4 regions of the Streptomyces sp. NPDC101181 genome follow, and region 4 is predicted to be linked to each of the others. Evidence: riboswitches for the same ligand, from Rfam matches in the RefSeq annotation. Region 4 holds a riboswitch; each other region holds the start of a gene.
What was found. A riboswitch is a leader RNA that binds a small molecule or an ion and turns the genes downstream of it on or off. The one in region 4 is predicted to bind cobalamin.
Positions count from the first base shown of each region.

Region 1 (4,475 bases), on a different contig from region 4:
GCTGCGGGATCTCCCACGCGGTGCGGTAGAGCGCCCGCACGTCCTCGGGAATCCACGCGAAGCCCTGCACCGAACCGCTGGCCTCGCGCAGCGCCTCGCGGGTGCGGGCGTCCCACACGCCGAGCTTCTTCAGCTCCTCCACCAGATAGCCGTTGACCTGGAGGAACTCGCCGCTGAGCGTCTCGCGCTTGAACAGGTTGGAGACCTGCGGCTCGATGCACTCGTAGACCCCGGCGATCGAGGCGATCGTGGCGGTCGGCGCGATGGCCAGCAGCAGCGAGTTGCGCATCCCGGTCTTCGCGACCCGGGCGCGCAGCGCGTCCCAGCGCTCCGGCCAGTTCAGCTCGGTGGCGTAGTGGTCGGGGTGCAGCACCCCGCGCGCGGCACGCGTCTCGGACCACGCGGGCAGCGGGCCGGAGCGCTCGGCGAGCTCGCAGGACGCCTCGTACGCGGCGAGCATGATCCGCTCGGAGATCTTCGTGGAGAGCGCGCGGGCCTCGGGGGAGTCGAAGGGCAGACGCAGCTGGAAGAAGACGTCCTGGAGGCCCATCGCGCCCAGGCCCACCGGCCGCCAGCGGGAGTTGGAGTTCCCGGCCTGCTCGGTCGGGTAGAAGTTGATGTCGACGACCCGGTCCAGGAAGGTGACCGCGGTGCGGACCGTGGAGTCCAGACGGTCCCAGTCGATCGAGCCGTTCGCGACGAACGCGCCCAGGTTGACCGAGCCCAGGTTGCAGACGGCCGTCTCGCCGTCGTTGGTGACCTCCAGGATCTCCGTGCACAGGTTCGACGAGTGCACGACCCGGCCCGGCTCGGCGGTCTGGTTCGCGGTCCGGTTGGAGGCGTCCTTGAACGTCATCCAGCCCTGGCCGGTCTGCGCGAGGGTGCGCATCATCCGGCCGTACAGCTCGCGCGCGGGCATCGTCTTGCGGGCCAGGCCCTTGGCCTCGGCCGCGCGGTAGGCGGCGTCGAACGCGTCGCCCCACAGGTCGACCAGCTCGGGCACGTCCGCCGGGGAGAACAGCGACCACTCGGTGTCCGCGTCGACGCGGCGCATGAACTCGTCCGGGATCCAGTGCGCCAGGTTGAGGTTGTGCGTACGCCGCTGGTCCTCACCGGTGTTGTCACGCAGCTCCAGGAACTCCTCGATGTCCGCGTGCCAGGTCTCCAGGTACACCGCCGCCGCGCCCTTGCGACGGCCGCCCTGGTTCACCGCCGCCACCGAGGCGTCCAGCGTCTTCAGGAACGGCACGATGCCGTTGGAGTGCCCGTTGGTGCCCCGGATCAGCGAACCCCGGGCGCGGATACGGGAGTAGGACAGGCCGATGCCGCCCGCGTGCTTCGAGAGCCGCGCCACCTGGTGGTAGCGGTCGTAGATCGAGTCCAGCTCGTCCTTGGGGGAGTCCAGCAGGTAGCAGGAGGACATCTGCGGGTGCCGGGTGCCGGAGTTGAAGAGCGTGGGGGAGGAGGGGAGGTAGTCCAGCTTGCTCATCAGCCCGTAGAGCGCGGTGACCTCGTCCAGCGCGCGCACCGACTCGTCCTCGGCGAGGCCCGCGGCCACGCGCAGCATGAAGTGCTGCGGGGTCTCGATGACCTGACGGGTGATCGGGTGGCGCAGCAGGTAGCGGCTGTGCAGCGTGCGCAGACCGAAGTAGCCGAAGCGGTCGTCGGCGCCCTCGGCCAGGGTCCGCTCGACCAGCTCGTCCAGCGCCGTGGCGTGCAGCTCGGCGAAGGCGGCGGTGCGGTCGGCGATCAGGCCCTCGCGGTGGCCCACGGCGACCGAGGCGGAGAAGGACGTCGCGCCCTGGCTCGCGGCCTCGTCGGCGATCGAGAGGGTCAGCAGCCGGGCGGCGAGCCGCGAGTACGCCGGGTCCTCGGAGATCAGACCCGCGGCGGCCTCGGTGGCCAGCGAACGCAACTCGGCCTCGTCGGAGCGGGCGTTGCGCCCGCGCAACGCGGCAGCGGCGACCCGTCCGGGGTCGGTGTCGGGCAGATCGACGGTGAGGTCGGTCAGGGTCCGCAGCAGGGCGGTCCCGGGTCCGTCGTTCGAGGCCGTGGTCGACACCGGGGACACCGGAGGCACTGTGGATTCGGTGGCTGAAACCGGATCGGCGGGCGCGATGGTCACAGGGCTTTCCCTCGCTCGGCAGGGGGCCGGCGGCGGGCGGGGAGGCCGGGCAGCGCGAAACCCGGGCAGGGCGGCACTGCTGATGGCATCCACCGGCCTTCCGCGAGGCCCGGACGTCTGGCATCCGGTTCGGTCGATCCGGACGCACTGTCCACAGGTCTTCGGACTTGCAGGTGTGCAAAAGCACACTGATCACACCGTTGCGGGACAGTTCCGGATTCGCACCGGATTCCCCTGCGGCGACAGCGAGGTCGAGCATACATGTGGGGGCCGTCTGATGAAGAAGCCCCCACATGTTGTGTCGGGAGTCTTCTGTTTTCCCCGGAGTTCCGGATTCCCCGCCCGGGATCCGCCCGTCCGGCCCGGGGCCTGGCGACCGTCAGGAGGGCAGAAGAAGGGGCCGCCGCGCCCCTGGGAGAGGTGCGGCGGCCCCGGTGGACCGGCGGGTGCTCAGCAGCAGCGGAAACCCTCGCGAGGGTCCGCCTCGCGCGCGTCGGTGCGGCGGTGCTCGAAGGCGCGGCGGGTCAGGACCGGCGTGTCCGGATCGTGCGCCCGCGCGTGGGCGACGTAGCGGTCGTAGGCCGACTCGCCGGTCAGCTCGCGCACGTACCAACGGATGCGGCCCGCGATGCGGCGGACGTCCTGCACGCTCATCTCCCGCCTCCTCCGTTCAGGTCCGGTCGCCGGTGCCCGCGGTCCTCTGGCCGCCCGCGCCCGCCTCGTCCTTGCGGATGCCGCCCTCGGGGCCGACGCCCGCCGCGACCAGTTCGGCCTTCTCCTCCTTGGTCGCGAACATCGAGGCCGGGGCGACCAGCCGGGACTGGACGAACGGCGTCTCGTGCAGCTTGGCGGACTCCGGGTCGCGGATGGCCCGGAAGCAGACCCGCCCGGCGTCCACCAGGACCACCACGATGAGGATCGCGAAGAGCGCGCTCAGGACGCCGTCGACGGTGGAGTTGGTGACGACGGTCCGCATCTCGTCCATGGTCTTCGCCGGGGCCAGCACCTCACCCGCGTCGATGCCCGCCTGGTACTTGTCGCGCTGGGCGAAGAAGCCGACCTTCACGTCGTCGGAGAAGATCTTCTGCCAGCTCGCGGTGAGCGTGACGGCCACGTCCCAGGCCAGCGGTACCGCGGTGACCCAGGCCCACTTCAGGCGGCCGGACTTGACGAGCAGCGTGGTGCAGACCGCCAGCGCGACGGCGGCCAGCAGCTGGTTGGCGATGCCGAAGAGTGGGAAGAGCTGGTTGATACCGCCCAGCGGGTCGTGCACGCCGACCCAGAGGAAGTAGCCCCAGCCGCCGACGACGACGGCGCTGGCGAACCAGACGCCCGGCTTCCAGCTGACCTCGCGGAACGGCTTGTAGACGTTGCCCAGCATGTCCTGGAGCATGAAGCGCCCGACCCGGGTGCCCGCGTCGACGGTGGTCAGGATGAACAGCGCCTCGAACATGATGGCGAAGTGGTACCAGAACGCCTTCATGGCGGTGCCGCCGACCACCGCGGAGAAGATCTCCGACATACCGAGTGCGAAGGTCGGCGCGCCGCCGGTCCGGGAGAGCAGACTCGCCTCCTCGACGTCCTTGGCCGCTTGGGCCAACGCGTCGGGGGAGATGGAGAAGCCGAAGCCGGCCACGGCCTCGGAGGCGCTCTGGACGCTGTCGCCGATCACCCCGGCCGGGGCGTTGATGGCGAAGTACAGCCCGGGGTCGATGATGCAGGCGGCGATCATCGCCATGATCGCCACGAACGACTCGGTCAGCATCGCCCCGTAGCCGATCATCCGGATCTGGGTCTCCTTCTGGACCATCTTCGGGGTGGTGCCCGAGGAGACCAGGGAGTGGAAGCCGGAGAGCGCGCCGCAGGCGATGGTGATGAAGACGAAGGGGAACATCGAGCCCGCGAAGACGGGCCCCGAGCCGCTGCTCGCGAAGTCGGTGACGGCGGGCATCTTCAGCGTCGGCAGCGAGATGACCACGCCGAGGGCCAGCAGCGCGATCGTGCCGACCTTCATGAAGGTGGAGAGGTAGTCGCGCGGCGCCAGCAGCAGCCACACCGGCAGCACCGAGGCGAGGAACCCGTACACGATCATCCAGATGACCAGCGTGCCCGGCTCCAGGGTGAAGAAGTCCGCCCAGGAGGACTCCGCGACCCAGCCGCCCGCGACGATCGCGAGCAGCAGCAGCGCGACGCCGATGAGCGAGACCTCGCTGACCTTGCCGGGCCGCAGGATGCGCAGGTAGACACCCATGAAGAGGGCGATGGGGATCGTCATGCCGATGGAGAAGACGCCCCAGGGCGAGTGGGCGAGCGCGTTCACGATGACCAGCGCGAGCACCGCGAGCAGGAT
Region 1 is NZ_JBIWOX010000001.1:546,529-551,003, reverse strand. It holds gene ACIRRU_RS02320 (ribonucleoside-diphosphate reductase subunit alpha) at 1-2,125, opposite strand, end outside; cobalamin riboswitch at 2,260-2,401, opposite strand; gene ACIRRU_RS02315 (YbdD/YjiX family protein) at 2,576-2,779, opposite strand; gene ACIRRU_RS02310 (carbon starvation CstA family protein) at 2,796-4,475, opposite strand, start outside.
Region 1: it holds a riboswitch for cobalamin, as region 4 does, so the genes downstream of both, ACIRRU_RS02320 (ribonucleoside-diphosphate reductase subunit alpha) here and ACIRRU_RS27995 (cobalamin biosynthesis protein) in region 4, are expected to answer to the same signal.

Region 2 (4,475 bases), on a different contig from region 4:
AGGTGCTGACCGAGACCTTCAAGGTGCCCGCGGCCGAGATCCTGCCCGAATCCACCATGGACAGCCTGGAGATGGACTCCCTGGCGGTCGCCGAGTTCGCGGTCATCATCAAGGAGACCCTGGGAGTCGACGCGGACTCCGAGAAGCTGTACAAGGACGCCACGCTGGCCGACATCTCCGCGTTCCTCGACGCGGCCGCGGGCGGCGCGGCGGCCGAGGGCGCGGTGCCGGTGAGCACCACCCGATGAAGCGACCCGCCATCGCCGTGACCGGCCTGGGCATGATCACCCCGGTCGGCACCACCACCGCCACCACCTGGGACGGTGTCCTGGCCGGACGCTCGCCCGCCCGCACCGTGCCCGAACTCGACGGCTGCGCGGTCGACTTCGCCTGCACGGTCTCCGGCATCGACCTGGACGGCGCGGTCGGCGGCCGTACGGCGTTCCGGATGGGCCGGTACGTCAAGTTCGCCGTCCTCGCCGCCCGGGAGGCGGTCGCGGACGCCGGACTCGACCCGGCGCAGTGGGACGGCGCCCGGGTCGCCGTGGTCGTCGGCACCAGCAGCGGCGGCTCCGCCGGACTCACCGAACAGGCCGTCGCCCTGGAGCGGCGCGGACCCGAGGCCACCTCCCCCTCGGGCATCCTGCTGACCATCCCCAACATGCCCGCGGCCGAGATCGCCATCCGGATGAAGGCCACCGGGCCCAGCCTGGCGCCGTGCACGGCCTGTTCGTCCGGGGTGACCGCGCTGTCGGTCGCCCGGGACCTGCTGACCCTCGGCCGGTGCGACATCGCGATCGCCGGGGCCACCGAGTCGATCGTGTTCCCGGTCGCCATGACGGGCCTCGCCCGCTCCGGCGCCGCGGCCGCGCGGGACGGCGACCCCGCCCGCCTGTGCCGCCCCTTCGCCGCCGACCGGGCCGGGCTCGTCATGGGGGAGGGCGCCGCCGTCATGGTCCTGGAACGGGCCCAGGAGGCGCGCGCCCGGGGCGCGGTACCCCGGGCGCTGATCACGGGCGTCGGAGAGACCACCGACGCCCATCACCCCACCAGCCCGCACCCCTCCGGGGACGTCGCACGGGCGGCCGTCGACGCCGCGCTGCGTGACGCGGACTGGCGCGCCGAGGACGTCGACCACGTCAACGCGCACGGGACATCGACCCCCCAGGGCGACGCCACCGAAGCCGCCCTGATCGGGCGGGCCTACCCGCACCGCCCGCCGGTCACCGCCGCCAAGGGGGTGCTGGGCCACTGCATGGGGGCGGCCGGAGCCATCGAGACCGGCCTGACCATCCTCACCCTCCAGCACGGGCTGATCCCGCCGGTCGCGAACCTGGACACCCCGGCCCCCGGCTTCGACATCGACTGCGTCACCAAGACGCCGCGTGAGGCGCCCGTGCGGCGCGCCGTCAGCCACTCCTTCGGCTTCGGTGGCCAGAACGCGGTGATCGCGCTGGAAGCCGCTCCGTAACACCGAGGCGGCGAACGGAAGCCGGCGGGCCGGTGCGGCGGGACGATCCCGCGCCGCACCGGCCCCCGGGGGCGTGGTCACGGGTCCGGCGAACCGCCGCTGATCTGCGTGAAGACGCGTGATAGCTTGCCGGGGCCAGTCGAACCCCGGCGACGGGGTCAGGGAATCCGGTGCGAATCCGGAACTGACGCGCAGCGGTGAGGGGGACGGGCGGGGCCACGGCCACTGGAGCGGTGATCTGCTCCGGGAAGGCGTCCCGCCCGGACGAACCCGAGTCCGAAGACCTGCTGGCGCCCGTACCCGCGCCGGGGCACGGGAACCGTACGACGGGCTCCGCGGCTGGGCCCAGAGACACGAGGTCCTTCTGTGCTGCCCACGTCCACGGCCATCCCCGTACCGATACGCACCGCCGCCCTGCTCACGGCGGGACTCCTCCTGCTGACGGCCTGCGGCGGCGGCGGTTCCACGGCGGCCGGGGGCGGCGCGGCCGACGGCTACCCGGTCACCCTGGAGAACTGCGGCCACACCGTCACGGTGAAGGCCCCGCCGCGCCGGGCCGTCTCCGTCGACCAGGGCTCGACCGAGATCCTGCTCTCCCTCGGCCTCGCCGACCGGCTCGCGGGCTCCGCCACCTGGACCGACCCCGTGATGAAGGGCCTGGAGAAGGCCAACGCGGGCGTCGAGCGGATCTCCGAGAACCGCCCCTCGTCCGAGAAGGTCCTCGACAAGGAACCCGACTTCCTCAGCGCCTCCCTCACCTCCACCCTCGCCAAGGGTGGCGTCGCCCCCCGCGAGCAGTTCGAGAAACTCGGCGTCCCCACCTACGTCTCACCCGCCGACTGCGTCGGCAAGGACAACGGCGGCAGCGGCGACGGAACCCGCACCACACCGCTGACCATGGACAGCGTCTACACCGAAGTCCGCGAACTGGCCCGGGTGTTCGGCGTCCCCGCGCGCGGGGACGCCCTGGTGGAGAAGCTCCGGGCCCGCGTCACGAAGGCCGCCGAGGGCGTCGACGCCTCCGGCGCGTCGCTCCTGTACTGGTTCTCCGACTCCAAGGCCCCCTACATCGCGGGTTGTTGTGGTGCGCCCGGCGTCATCACCAAAGAACTCGGTGCGAAGAACGTCTTCGACGACACCTACGACGAATGGCCCCAGATCAGCTGGGAGACCATCGCCGACCGCAACCCCGACGTCCTGGTCATCGGCGATCTGACCCGCACCGCACAGACCGCCGAGAGCGCCGAGAAGAAGATCGAGTTCCTGGAGTCCAACCCCGTCACCAGGACCATGGACGCCGTGAAGAACCGCCGGTACGTTCTGCTGAGCGGCCAGGCGATGAACCCCTCCATCCGCACGGTCGAGGGCCTGGAACGCGTCGCCGCCGCCCTGCGCGACTTCGGCCTCACGGGGTGAGCACGGACACCCCCGCGGCCAGGGAGCGGTCCGGTGCACCGCCCCTCGCCGCTCCGGGCGGCGGCCGCGCCCACAGCGCCAGGGCGCTCGCCGTACTCCTGTGGGGCGGCGGACTGGCGGTCCTGGCGGCCTCCGTCGCCCTCGCCGTGACCATCGGGCCCGCCCGGATCTCCGTGCCCGACGTCTGGTCGGCCGTCGCCGCGCACCTCGGGTTCGGCGCCTCGGAGCTGAGCCCGATCCGGGACGGCATCATCTGGAACCTGCGGATGCCCCGCACCCTGCTCGCCGCCGTGTGCGGGGCGGGGCTCGCGGTGTGCGGCACGGTGATGCAGTCCCTGCTGCGCAACCCGCTGGCCGACCCCTTCGTCCTCGGCGTCTCCTCCGGCGCCTCCACCGGGGCGGTCCTGGTGGTCGTCCTGGGCGTCGGCGGGGGAGCGGTGTCCCTCTCCGCCGGGGCGTTCGCCGGGGCCGTCTGCTCGTTCGCCCTGGTGCTGCTGCTCAGCCACACCCTGGGCGGCACCACCGACCGGGTCGTCCTCTCCGGGGTGGCCGCGATGCAGCTGTTCTCCGCGCTCACCTCGTTCGTGGTGATGACGTCGGCCGACGCCGAGCAGACCCGCGGGGTGCTGTTCTGGCTGCTCGGCTCGCTCAGCGGGGTCGGCTGGAGCGAGGTCGCGTTCTGCTCCGCCGTCCTCGCCGTCTGCCTGGTGGTCTGCCTGGCCCACGCCCGTACGCTCGACGCGTTCGCCTTCGGCCAGGACGCGGCCGCCGCGCTCGGCGTCGACGTGGCGCGCACCCGGATCGTGCTGCTGTGCGTCACCGCCCTGCTGACCGCGGCCCTGGTGAGCGCGGCCGGGGCCATCGGCTTCGTCGGCCTGGTCCTGCCGCACGCCGCCCGCGCCCTCTGCGGCTCGGGCCACCGGCGGCTCCTGCCGGTCACCGCGCTCGCCGGGGCCGTGTTCCTGGTGTGGGTCGACACCCTCGCCCGGACCGTGCTGGACCCGCAGGAAGTGCCGGTCGGCGTGGTCACCGCCCTGATCGGGGTGCCCGCCTTCGTCCTCGTCCTCCACCGCACCCGGAGAACGACATGACGCACCCGGAGACCTCCCCGGCACACTCCGCCGCGCCCGCCGCGACCTCCGCCGGACTGCGTGCCGAGCGGATCGGCCGGGAGGCGGGCGGGCGGCTCATCCTCGATGGGGTGGACATCGCCCCGCCGCCCGGGGCCACCGTCGGGCTCCTCGGCCCCAACGGCTCCGGCAAGTCCACCCTGCTGCGTATCCTCGCGGGCCTCCTCGCACCGGCCACCGGCGTCGTCACCCTGGACGGCGACCCGCTGCCCGCCCTCGGCCGCCGTACCGTCGCCCGCCGGATCGCCGTCGTCGACCAGCACGCCGTCACCCAGGTCGACCTCAGCGTCCTGGACGTCGTACGCCTCGGCCGCATCCCGCACCGGCGCGCCTGGTCGGCCCCCGACCGCACCGACGAGGAGGCCGTCGCCGACGCCCTGCGGCGCACCGGCCTCGCCGAACGGGCCGGACAGTCCTGGCACACCCTGTCCGGCGGCGAACGCCAGCGCGTCCAGATC
Region 2 is NZ_JBIWOX010000015.1:95,693-100,167, forward strand. It holds gene ACIRRU_RS21890 (acyl carrier protein) at 1-248, shown strand, start outside; gene ACIRRU_RS21895 (beta-ketoacyl-[acyl-carrier-protein] synthase family protein) at 245-1,471, shown strand; cobalamin riboswitch at 1,591-1,778, shown strand; gene ACIRRU_RS21900 (ABC transporter substrate-binding protein) at 1,838-2,887, shown strand; gene ACIRRU_RS21905 (FecCD family ABC transporter permease) at 2,884-3,978, shown strand; gene ACIRRU_RS21910 (ABC transporter ATP-binding protein) at 3,975-4,475, shown strand, end outside.
Region 2: it holds a riboswitch for cobalamin, as region 4 does, so the genes downstream of both, ACIRRU_RS21900 (ABC transporter substrate-binding protein) here and ACIRRU_RS27995 (cobalamin biosynthesis protein) in region 4, are expected to answer to the same signal.

Region 3 (4,475 bases), on a different contig from region 4:
CCGGCCCTCGTCGGTGGTTCCGGCGGTGGCGACGACCAGCACCGGTTCCCCGGCGAGCCCGAGGAGGGTGCCGTCGAGGGCGGCGGGGTCGACGCGGCCGTCGCGGCAGGCGACGACGGCCGGGGTGGGGAGCCCGAGCATCCAGGCGGCGCGGTGGACGCTGTGGTGGGCGTTGGCCCCGGTCACCACCCGCAGGGGGCGTGTGGTCGCCGCCGCTCGTTCCCGGGCGAGGAGCAGGGCGACAAGGTTGGACTCCGTCCCGCCGCTGGTGATCAGCGCGTCGGGGGCGGCCGCCGCCGGGTGGACGAGCCGGGCGAGCGCGGCGGTGGTCAGCTCCTCGATCACTCCGGCGGCGGGCGCCTGGTCCCAGGAGTCCATGGACGGGTTGAGCGCCGCGCCCGCCAGCTCCGCCGCGACGGCGACGGCGAGCGGCGGGCAGTGCAGATGGGCGACGCACGCCGGGTCGGCCGGGTCGGCGGCCCCCTCGGTGACCGCGCGGACCAGGTCCCTCAGCGCGGCCTCCGAACCGACCCCCTCCTCGGGCAGGACCGGGGTGCAGCGGGCGGCGGTCAGCCGTGATACGGCCTCCGGGCCCCCGGCGGGCAACGGCCCGCCCCGGGTCCGCGCGCCGGTGTCCAGGGTGTCCAGCACGATCGCGGTCAGCTCCCGGAGGCGGTCCGGCCCCCGCACCCCGCCCGCGAGGTCCCACGGCCCGTCGGCGCCCGCGCCTCGCGCCCCGCGCTCCGGGGCAGGTCCACCGGGAGGCGGGAGCGAAGCACGCGGCATGGCGGGGCCCTTCGGTCGGAGTGCGGGGCGGGTCGTGCGGGGTCGGCGTTCCGCACGCGGGGCGGCGTCGGTGGCGGGAAGATCACCACCGCGATTCGCTGGTTAGGCTAACCTAACTACTGACGTGCGGCGGACGGGGCCTCCCATTGGCCGCGAAAGCCACTTCGCCTACCAGGGGCCCAAGTTGCCGGTACGCGACTCCGAAGTCTGACGCGACGCCAGGTTCCCACGGCGACCGACCCCCTGAGCACGCCCTTGACCTGGTGGTCCGTCAGCGCGTGGGTGTGTGCCGCACGGGGCGTGCGGGGACAGTGACCCAGATGTAACCGAATGGCGTAGGGGAAGACGGAACCACGGAGCGTCACAGGCCGTTCTTCTTCCCACTACACGGCCCCTCCGATCCCCGGCGGGGCCGATCGAGGAACGGAAACGCCATATGAAGAAGACAGTCGGGTGGGCCCAGGACGGCGACGACTGGACGATCACCGTGAACGGCACGCAGTACCGCGCCGTCGAGCGGCCGTCGGACGGCCGGGTGAACAACTACCTGGTGCGGGGTGACGATCTGAGCGCCGAGTGCCCGAGCCTCGGTCACGGCCTCGGCGTGATCCGGGAGTACGAGTCCCGGCGCTGACCCCGGCCGGTCCGACGACGAGGTGCGGAGGCCACCCCAGGCCCGCACCTCGCACGGCCCCGCTCGCCGCCTCGCCACGCCCCCGGACGGGATCCGGTCCCCGCCTCGTCACGGCCGCGCTCCGGTGCGGCGCGCGCCGGGCGCGCGGGCCCGCCCATCGGCCGGCGCGGGCAGCCGGTCAGCCCGGGGCGCCGTCCGCGCCCGCTGCCGGACGGTCCGTCTCCTCCGTGCTCTGGCGCAGCAGGTAGGTGTCCATGATCCAGCCGTGCCGTTCGCGGGCCTCCGCCCGCAGCCGGCTGATCCGCCCGGCGACCTCGTCGAGCGGTCCGGAGACCAGGATCTCGTCGGGCGTGCCGATGTAGGCGCCCCAGTGGATCCACAGGCCGCGCCCCGTCAGCTGGGTGAAGGTCTCGTGGCCGTCGAGCATCACCACGATGTCGCCGTCATCCTCGGGGAAACCCTGGGCGAGGCGCCTGCCGGGGGTGATGTGGATGGGGCGGCCGACCCGGTTGAGGGTGACGCGGTGCCGGGCCGCGAGGGCGGAGACGCTGCTGATGCCCGGGACCACCGTATGGCCGAAATCCACCGTGCCCCGGTCCCGGATGTCCTCCAGGATCGCGAGGGTGCTGTCGTACAGGGACGGGTCGCCCCACACCAGGAACGCCCCGCACTCCCCCGGTGCCAGTTCCTCGATGATCAGGCGTTCGCAGATGTCGGCCCGCCGGTGGCGCCAGTCGTGCACGGCCGAGGTGTAGCGCGCGCCGTCGTCCTGGGTGCGGTCGCGCCACGGGTCCTCGGCCTCGACGACCCGGTAGGGGCCGGTGAGGTGTTCGTCCAGGATGTCGCGCCGCAGCCGGGTCAGCGACTCCTTCTCCCGGCCCTTGCCCAGGACGAAGAACACCTCGGCCCGGCGCATCGCCTTCACCGCGGCGAGGGTCAGGTGGTCGGGGTCGCCGGCGCCCATGCCGATGACCAGGATGTGCCGGGGTGCCGCGTTGTTCTCCGCCATGTCTGCCATGTCTGCCGTGCCCGTCGTGTCCGCGTCCGCCATGTGCGCCGATCATGCCAGGTGGCGCGGGCACGCCACTGATCCGGTGGACACACCAGGGGCGGGGTGGACTTACTAGGACGTCCAACTATATGTTCGGGGCAGAGGGGTGCCCGATGTGCAGTCGGGTGCTCCGAAGGCCCGCGGTGTCAGGGAAGCCGGTGCGATTCCGGCGCGGTCCCGCCACTGTGACCGGGGAGTTCGTCCTCGCAGGACCCGCCACTGACGGAGCGTAGGCCGTCGGGAAGGCAGGGGACGCGCGCTGATCCGGGAGTCAGGATACCGGCCGCGGGTTGTTCCGTGTTTCCACGAGGATGGAGCAGACACGCATGGCACCGGTCCGCACCCACGGCCCCGCAGGCACGTCCCGGCGAGCGGTTCTCCCCGCCCCCTGACGGCCTTCGCCCTCCGCGTCCCCCTGACGGCGAGTCCGTCCGCGTCCGCGCGCATCCGACCGGTGCGCCGCGGCCCGGCGGGCCCGTGCGCCATCCCCGGATCTCACCTGGCGATCTCACCGACGAGAGCAGGCTTCCATGGTCCGCGAACTCACCCACTTCATCGGCGGCAAGCACACGTCCGGTACCTCGGGCGGCTTCGGCGACGTCTTCGACCCCAACACCGGCCGGGTGCAGGCCCGGGTTCCCCTGGCCGACCGTGCCGAGACGGAGGCGGCCGTCGCCGACGCCGTCGAGGCGCAGCGCGCGTGGGGCGAGTGGAACCCGCAGCGCCGCGCCCGGGTGCTGCTGCGCTTCCTGCGACTCGTCGAGCAGGAGAAGGACTCGCTGGCCCGGCTCCTCTCCTGCGAGCACGGCAAGACCGTGGCCGACGCGCACGGCGACATCGCCCGCGGACTGGACGTGGTGGAGTTCGCCGCGGGCGTCCCGCACCTGCTGAAGGGCGAGTTCAGCGACAACGCGGGCGCCGGGATCGACGTCCACTCGCTGCGCCGCCCGCTCGGCGTGGTCGCGGGCATCACCCCGTTCAACTTCCCCGCGATGATCCCGCTGTGGAAGGCCGCGCCCGCTCTGGCCTGCGGCAACGCCTTCATCCTCAAGCCCTCGGAGCGGGACCCCTCGGTGCCGCTGCGGCTGGCCGAACTGTTCCTGGAGGCGGGGCTTCCGCCCGGGGTGCTGAACGTCGTCAACGGCGGCAAGGAGGCCGTGGACACCCTGCTGGAGGACCCGCGCGTGAAGGCGCTCGGCTTCGTCGGCTCGACGCCGGTCGCCGCGCACATCTACGCCACGGCCGCCGCCCACGGCAAGCGCGCGCAGTGCTTCGGCGGGGCGAAGAACCACATGATCGTGATGCCGGACGCCGACCTGGACCAGGCGGTGGACGCAATGATCGGCGCCGGGTACGGCTCGGCGGGCGAGCGGTGCATGGCCGTCTCGGTGGCGGTGCCGGTCGGGGAGGCCACCGCCGACGCGCTGGTCGCCCGGCTCGCCGAGCGGATCGCCGGACTGCGCATCGGCCGCTCGGACGACCCGGAGGCCGACTTCGGGCCGCTGGTGGGCCGGGACGCGGTGGACCGGGTGCGCGGCTATGTCGACCTGGGGGTCGAGGAGGGCGCCGAACTGGTCGTGGACGGGCGCGGCTTCACCCTGGAGGGGCACGAGGAAGGGTTCTTCGCCGGCGCCACGCTCTTCGACCGGGTCACCCCGGAGATGCGGATCTACCAGGAGGAGATCTTCGGTCCGGTCGTCTGCGTGGTCCGGGCCGCCGACTACGAGGAGGCGCTGCGGCTGCCCTCGGAGCACCCGTACGGCAACGGGGTGGCGCTGTTCACCCGGGACGGCGACACGGCCCGCGACTTCACCCGGCGCGTGGACACCGGGATGGTGGGCGTCAACGTGCCGATCCCGGTCCCGGTGGCGTACCACACCTTCGGCGGCTGGAAGCGGTCCGGCTTCGGGGACCTGAACCAGCACGGCCCGGACGCCATCCGCTTCTACACCCGTACGAAGACCGTCACCTCCCGCTGGCCCGCCTCGGGCGTCCGGGACGGGG
Region 3 is NZ_JBIWOX010000034.1:16,801-21,275, reverse strand. It holds gene ACIRRU_RS30060 (pyridoxal phosphate-dependent decarboxylase family protein) at 1-786, opposite strand, end outside; gene ACIRRU_RS30055 (hypothetical protein) at 1,223-1,420, shown strand; gene cobF (precorrin-6A synthase (deacetylating)) at 1,599-2,429, opposite strand; cobalamin riboswitch at 2,596-2,774, shown strand; gene ACIRRU_RS30045 (CoA-acylating methylmalonate-semialdehyde dehydrogenase) at 3,002-4,475, shown strand, end outside.
Region 3: it holds a riboswitch for cobalamin, as region 4 does, so the genes downstream of both, ACIRRU_RS30045 (CoA-acylating methylmalonate-semialdehyde dehydrogenase) here and ACIRRU_RS27995 (cobalamin biosynthesis protein) in region 4, are expected to answer to the same signal.

Region 4 (4,475 bases):
GGCGCCACGACCGACTCCCGCACCGCACCCCGCAGGGAGACCCGCAGGCCGTCCTCCTCGTCGATGCCGAGTCCGTGGGCGTACGGCAGCACCCCGTACGTACGCCGCCCGGTCAGCCCGCGCAGCATGTCCAGCCCCGGCTCCAGCAGCGAGACGTCGCCCCGGAACTTGTTCACCAGATAGCCCGCGACCAACGACTGGTCCTGGGCGCTCAGCAGCGCCGTGGTCCCGAAGAACGAGGCGAACACCCCGCCCCGGTCGATGTCGCCGACCACCAGCACGGGGAAGCGGGCGGCCCGCGCGATGCCCATGTTCACGATGTCGGTCCGGCGCAGGTTGATCTCGGCCGGGGACCCCGCGCCCTCGCAGATCACCGCGTCGTACGCCGACCGCAGCTGCTCCAGGCAGTCCGTGACCGTCCCCAGCAGCGCCTCCTGACGGCCCCCGTGGTACCCGCGGGCGCTCATCTCGCCGACCGGCCTGCCCAGCAGGACGACCTGGCTGGAGCGGTCGCTCCCGGGCTTCAGCAGCACCGGGTTCATCAGGGCCGTCGGCTCCACCCGGGCGGCCTGCGCCTGCATGGCCTGGGCCCGCCCGATCTCCGCGCCCTCGCGGGTGACGAAGGAGTTCAGGGACATGTTCTGCGCCTTGAACGGCGCGACCTTCACGCCCCGGCGCACCAGCCAGCGGCAGATACCCGCCGTGACGACGCTCTTGCCCGCGTCCGAGGTCGTCCCCGCGACCAGCAGCCCGCCACCGCTCATGCCCGCTCCCCTTCCCGCACCGGGCTCCGCCCGGCCCCGCCGTTCACGCCGCTCATGCCCGCCTCCGCTTCCGCGCCGCGGCCAGGTGCCCGGCGGCCAGGCGTCCCGCCACGCACACCCCGAGGGCCAGCGCGCTCACCCGCCGCGAGAGCCGCACCGCCCGCTCGATGTCGGCGCTGCGGACCTGCCGGCCGGACGCCCCGTTGAGGACGGGGCGGTGCTCCACCCGCCCCGCGTACGCCAGCGTGCCTCCCAGCCGTACGCCCAGCGCCCCCGCGAACGCGGCCTCCACCGGCCCCGCGTTCGGGCTCGGGTGGCGGTGTGCGTCCGCCCGCCAGGCGCGTAGGGCCTTTGCCGGGCGTCCGCCGCCCGCCACCGCCAGCGCGGCGGTCAGCCGGGCGCCGGGCCACCCCGCCAGGTCGTCCAGACGGGCCGAGGCCCAGCCGTAGCGGCGGTACCGCGGCGAGAGGTGGCCGACCATCGCGTCGAGCGTGTTCACCGCCCGGAAGCCGACGAGACCCGGCACCCCGCCGACCGCGCCCCACACCAGCGCGCCGACGACGGCGTCCGAGGTGTTCTCGGCGACCGACTCCACCACCGCGCGGGCGATCCCCGGGCCGTCCAGGGCGTGCGGATCGCGCCCGCACAGATGCGGCAGCCGCTCCCGGGCCACCTCCAGGTCCCCGGCGGCCAGGGCACCGCCGACGGCCCGCGCCTCCCGGCCCAGCGACGTCCCGCCGACCACCGACCAGGTGGTGGCGGCGGTCAGCGCGACGGCGAGCGCGGGACGGTCGCGCACCGCGCGGGCGGCCAGTGCGGCGGCCCCCACGGCGCCTCCGGCGCATACGAGGGTGTGTAGGGTGCCCCGGCCCCGGTCGTCGCGCCACAGCAGCGACTCCACGCGCGCCGCTACCCGGCCGAACCCGGCGACGGGGTGGCCCCGCCGGGGGTCGCCGAGCAGGGCGTCCGCGATCATCCCGGCCGTGGCGCCGTACGCGAAGAGGCGATCGGCCCGCACGGCTCAGCCCGCCGCGGGTCGGGGCGTTCCGGGGTCCGGGGGGACGGAATGCGGCGCACGGCGGCCCGGCATGGCGTCACGTCCTTGTCTCAGGGTCCGCGCCCTGGTTCGACGAGAGCGGCGACGAGAGTCTCCTGGCTCCCGGATCCACACATCCCCCGGCCTTCCAGCCCGTGCTCGACGGGCCGTGACATCCGAGTGGGGGAGTGCTCCCCGGTGACAGTGGCGGGACCGCGCCGGATTCGCACCGGCTTCCTCTGCTGTCGCCGTAATGGCTCCGGCAGTCCACCACGCTGCGAGAACAGCCGTCAACTTGCTGTTGACCTGCGGAGGACCGGTGTGGGCGGACGCACACCGGGCCGGGCACACACGCGGTGTGCCCGGCCCGGAGGACGTGCGGGAGAGCGCCGGCCGGCGCGTCAGGCCACGATCAGGTAGATCCCGTACGCGACCGCCGCCACGCACGCCGCGAAGCAGGCGTACGCGCTGGTGCGCGCCGCAACGGCCGATCCGCCGGAGCCTCCGGCGCGGTCACCGGCCGGGGCCGACAGCTTGGACAGGGCGACGATGCCCAGGGTGAAGACGCCGACCAGAGCGACGGTGACCACGAGACTGACACCGAAGACGGAGGCGAGTGCTGCCCAGTCGATTTTCATGCGGATCTGTCCTTACACCGTGGCCGGCGGGCGGGCCTGGTCGTCGGGAGCCGACGCCGGGGCCGGGATGGTGGTCGTGAGGCCGGCGGCCGGGACGCCCACCGGGGGCGGGGCGACGGCGGCCATGGCGGTTGTGACGACGCCCCGCGGCTCATCACCGCCGTCCGTGTCGTTGACGTTGGTGTGGTCGACCGGTTCGCGGCGCGAGGCCACCCAGATGGCGAAGGAGCCGCCGACCAGGATGACCGCGGTGGCCGCGACACCCCAGGGGCCCTGCTTGGTCAGGAACTCGGCGCCCGCACCGACCAGGCCCGCGGCCGGGAGCGTGAGACCCCACGCGACGAACATCCGGGTGGCGGTGGACCAGCGGACGACACCGCCCTTGCGGCCGAGGCCCGCGCCCATCACGGCACCCGAGCAGGACTGGGTGGTGGAGAGCGAGAAGCCAAGGTGCGAGGAGGCCAGGATGACGGTGGCCGCGCTGGTCTGAGCGGCGAAGCCCTGCGGCGGCTGGAGGTCGGTGAGGCCCTTGCCCATGGTGCGGATGATGCGCCAGCCGCCGAGGTAGGTGCCGAGCGCGATGGCGACACCGGCGGAGACGATGACCCACAGGGGCGGGTTGGAGCCGGGGGCCAGGACACCGCTGGTCACCAGGGCCAGCGTGATGATCCCCATCGTCTTCTGGGCGTCGTTGGTGCCGTGGGCGAGCGAGACGAGCCCGGCGGAGGCGATCTGTCCGGCCCGGTAGCCCCTGGCGGTCGACTTCCGCTGGTTCGGGTCGGTCACGTTCCGGTTGATCCGGTACGTCAGCCGGGTGGCCAGCATCGCGGCGATGCCCGCGACCAGCGGGGCGGCGATCGCGGGGAGCAGCACCTTGGTGACGACGGTGCCGCCGTTGATCGAGGACCATCCCGCCGACATCACGGCGGCGCCGATCAGACCGCCGAAGAGAGCGTGGGAGGAGCTGGACGGCAGGCCCAGCAGCCAGGTCAGGAGATTCCACAGGATGGCGCCGACGAGCGCCGCGAAGATGACCTCGGTTCTGATGCCGTCTTCGTCGACGATCCCGCCGGAGATCGTCTTGGCGACCTCCACGGACAGGAACGCGCCGACCAGGTTGAGAACGGCGGACATGGCCACCGCTGACTTGGGCTTCATCGCGCCGGTCGAGATGGTGGTCGCCATCGCGTTGGCGGTGTCGTGGAAACCGTTCGTGAAATCGAACACGAGAGCTGTCACGACCACAATCGCAAGCAGCAGCGTGATGTGTTCCATTTACCCAGGCAATCGTTCGACGTCATTGGCTCGTGGAACGTAGGCAACCTGGATGAACGGAAGATGAACTGGGCGGGGCGCTGTGGTGACCCCGGACGGGACCCGGTGGCTCCACTTGTGTACGGCAGGAGGACCGCGAGGTCAGGGGTGCGCTGTCCGGGCCGCCCTTTGCCGGACGTTGGCGCATTCTTTGACCGGCCGTCCGGACCCCGGAGGAGATCCCGGTCACGTGGGACGCGGCGTTCCGGTGGCCGCCCCCGCCCCTACGCTCGCCCCATGAGCGAACAGCAGCCGGAATCCGTCGCCCGCGCCTGGCGGGACGTGGTCTCCACCGCGCGCCGGAGCGCCGCCGAGGGCCTGGTCGTCGGGACCTCGGGCAACGTGTCGGCCCGGGTCGGCGATCTGGTCCTGGTGACCCCCAGCGGGGTGCCCTACGACCGGCTGGGACCCGGCGACACCGTCGGAGTCGGTCTCGACGGCCGGCAGGTCGTCGGGGACCTCCGGCCCACCAGCGAACTCCCCCTCCACCTGGCGGTCTACCGCGCGACCGACGCCGCCGCCGTGGTCCACACCCACGCCGTCCACGCCACGGCCGTCTCCACACTGCTGCCCGAGGTGCCGCTGGTCCACTACGCGGCCGCCCTCCTCGGCGGCCCGGTCCGCACCGCCGCCTACGCCCGCTACGGCACCCCGGAGCTGGCCGACGCGATGCTGGCGGCCCTGCGCGACCGCACCGGCTGCCTGCTGGCCAACCACGGCACC
Region 4 is NZ_JBIWOX010000025.1:53,957-58,431, reverse strand. It holds gene ACIRRU_RS28000 (cobyric acid synthase) at 1-764, opposite strand, end outside; gene ACIRRU_RS27995 (cobalamin biosynthesis protein) at 817-1,782, opposite strand; cobalamin riboswitch at 1,910-2,041, opposite strand; gene ACIRRU_RS27990 (hypothetical protein) at 2,202-2,438, opposite strand; gene ACIRRU_RS27985 (anion permease) at 2,451-3,713, opposite strand; gene ACIRRU_RS27980 (class II aldolase/adducin family protein) at 3,990-4,475, shown strand, end outside.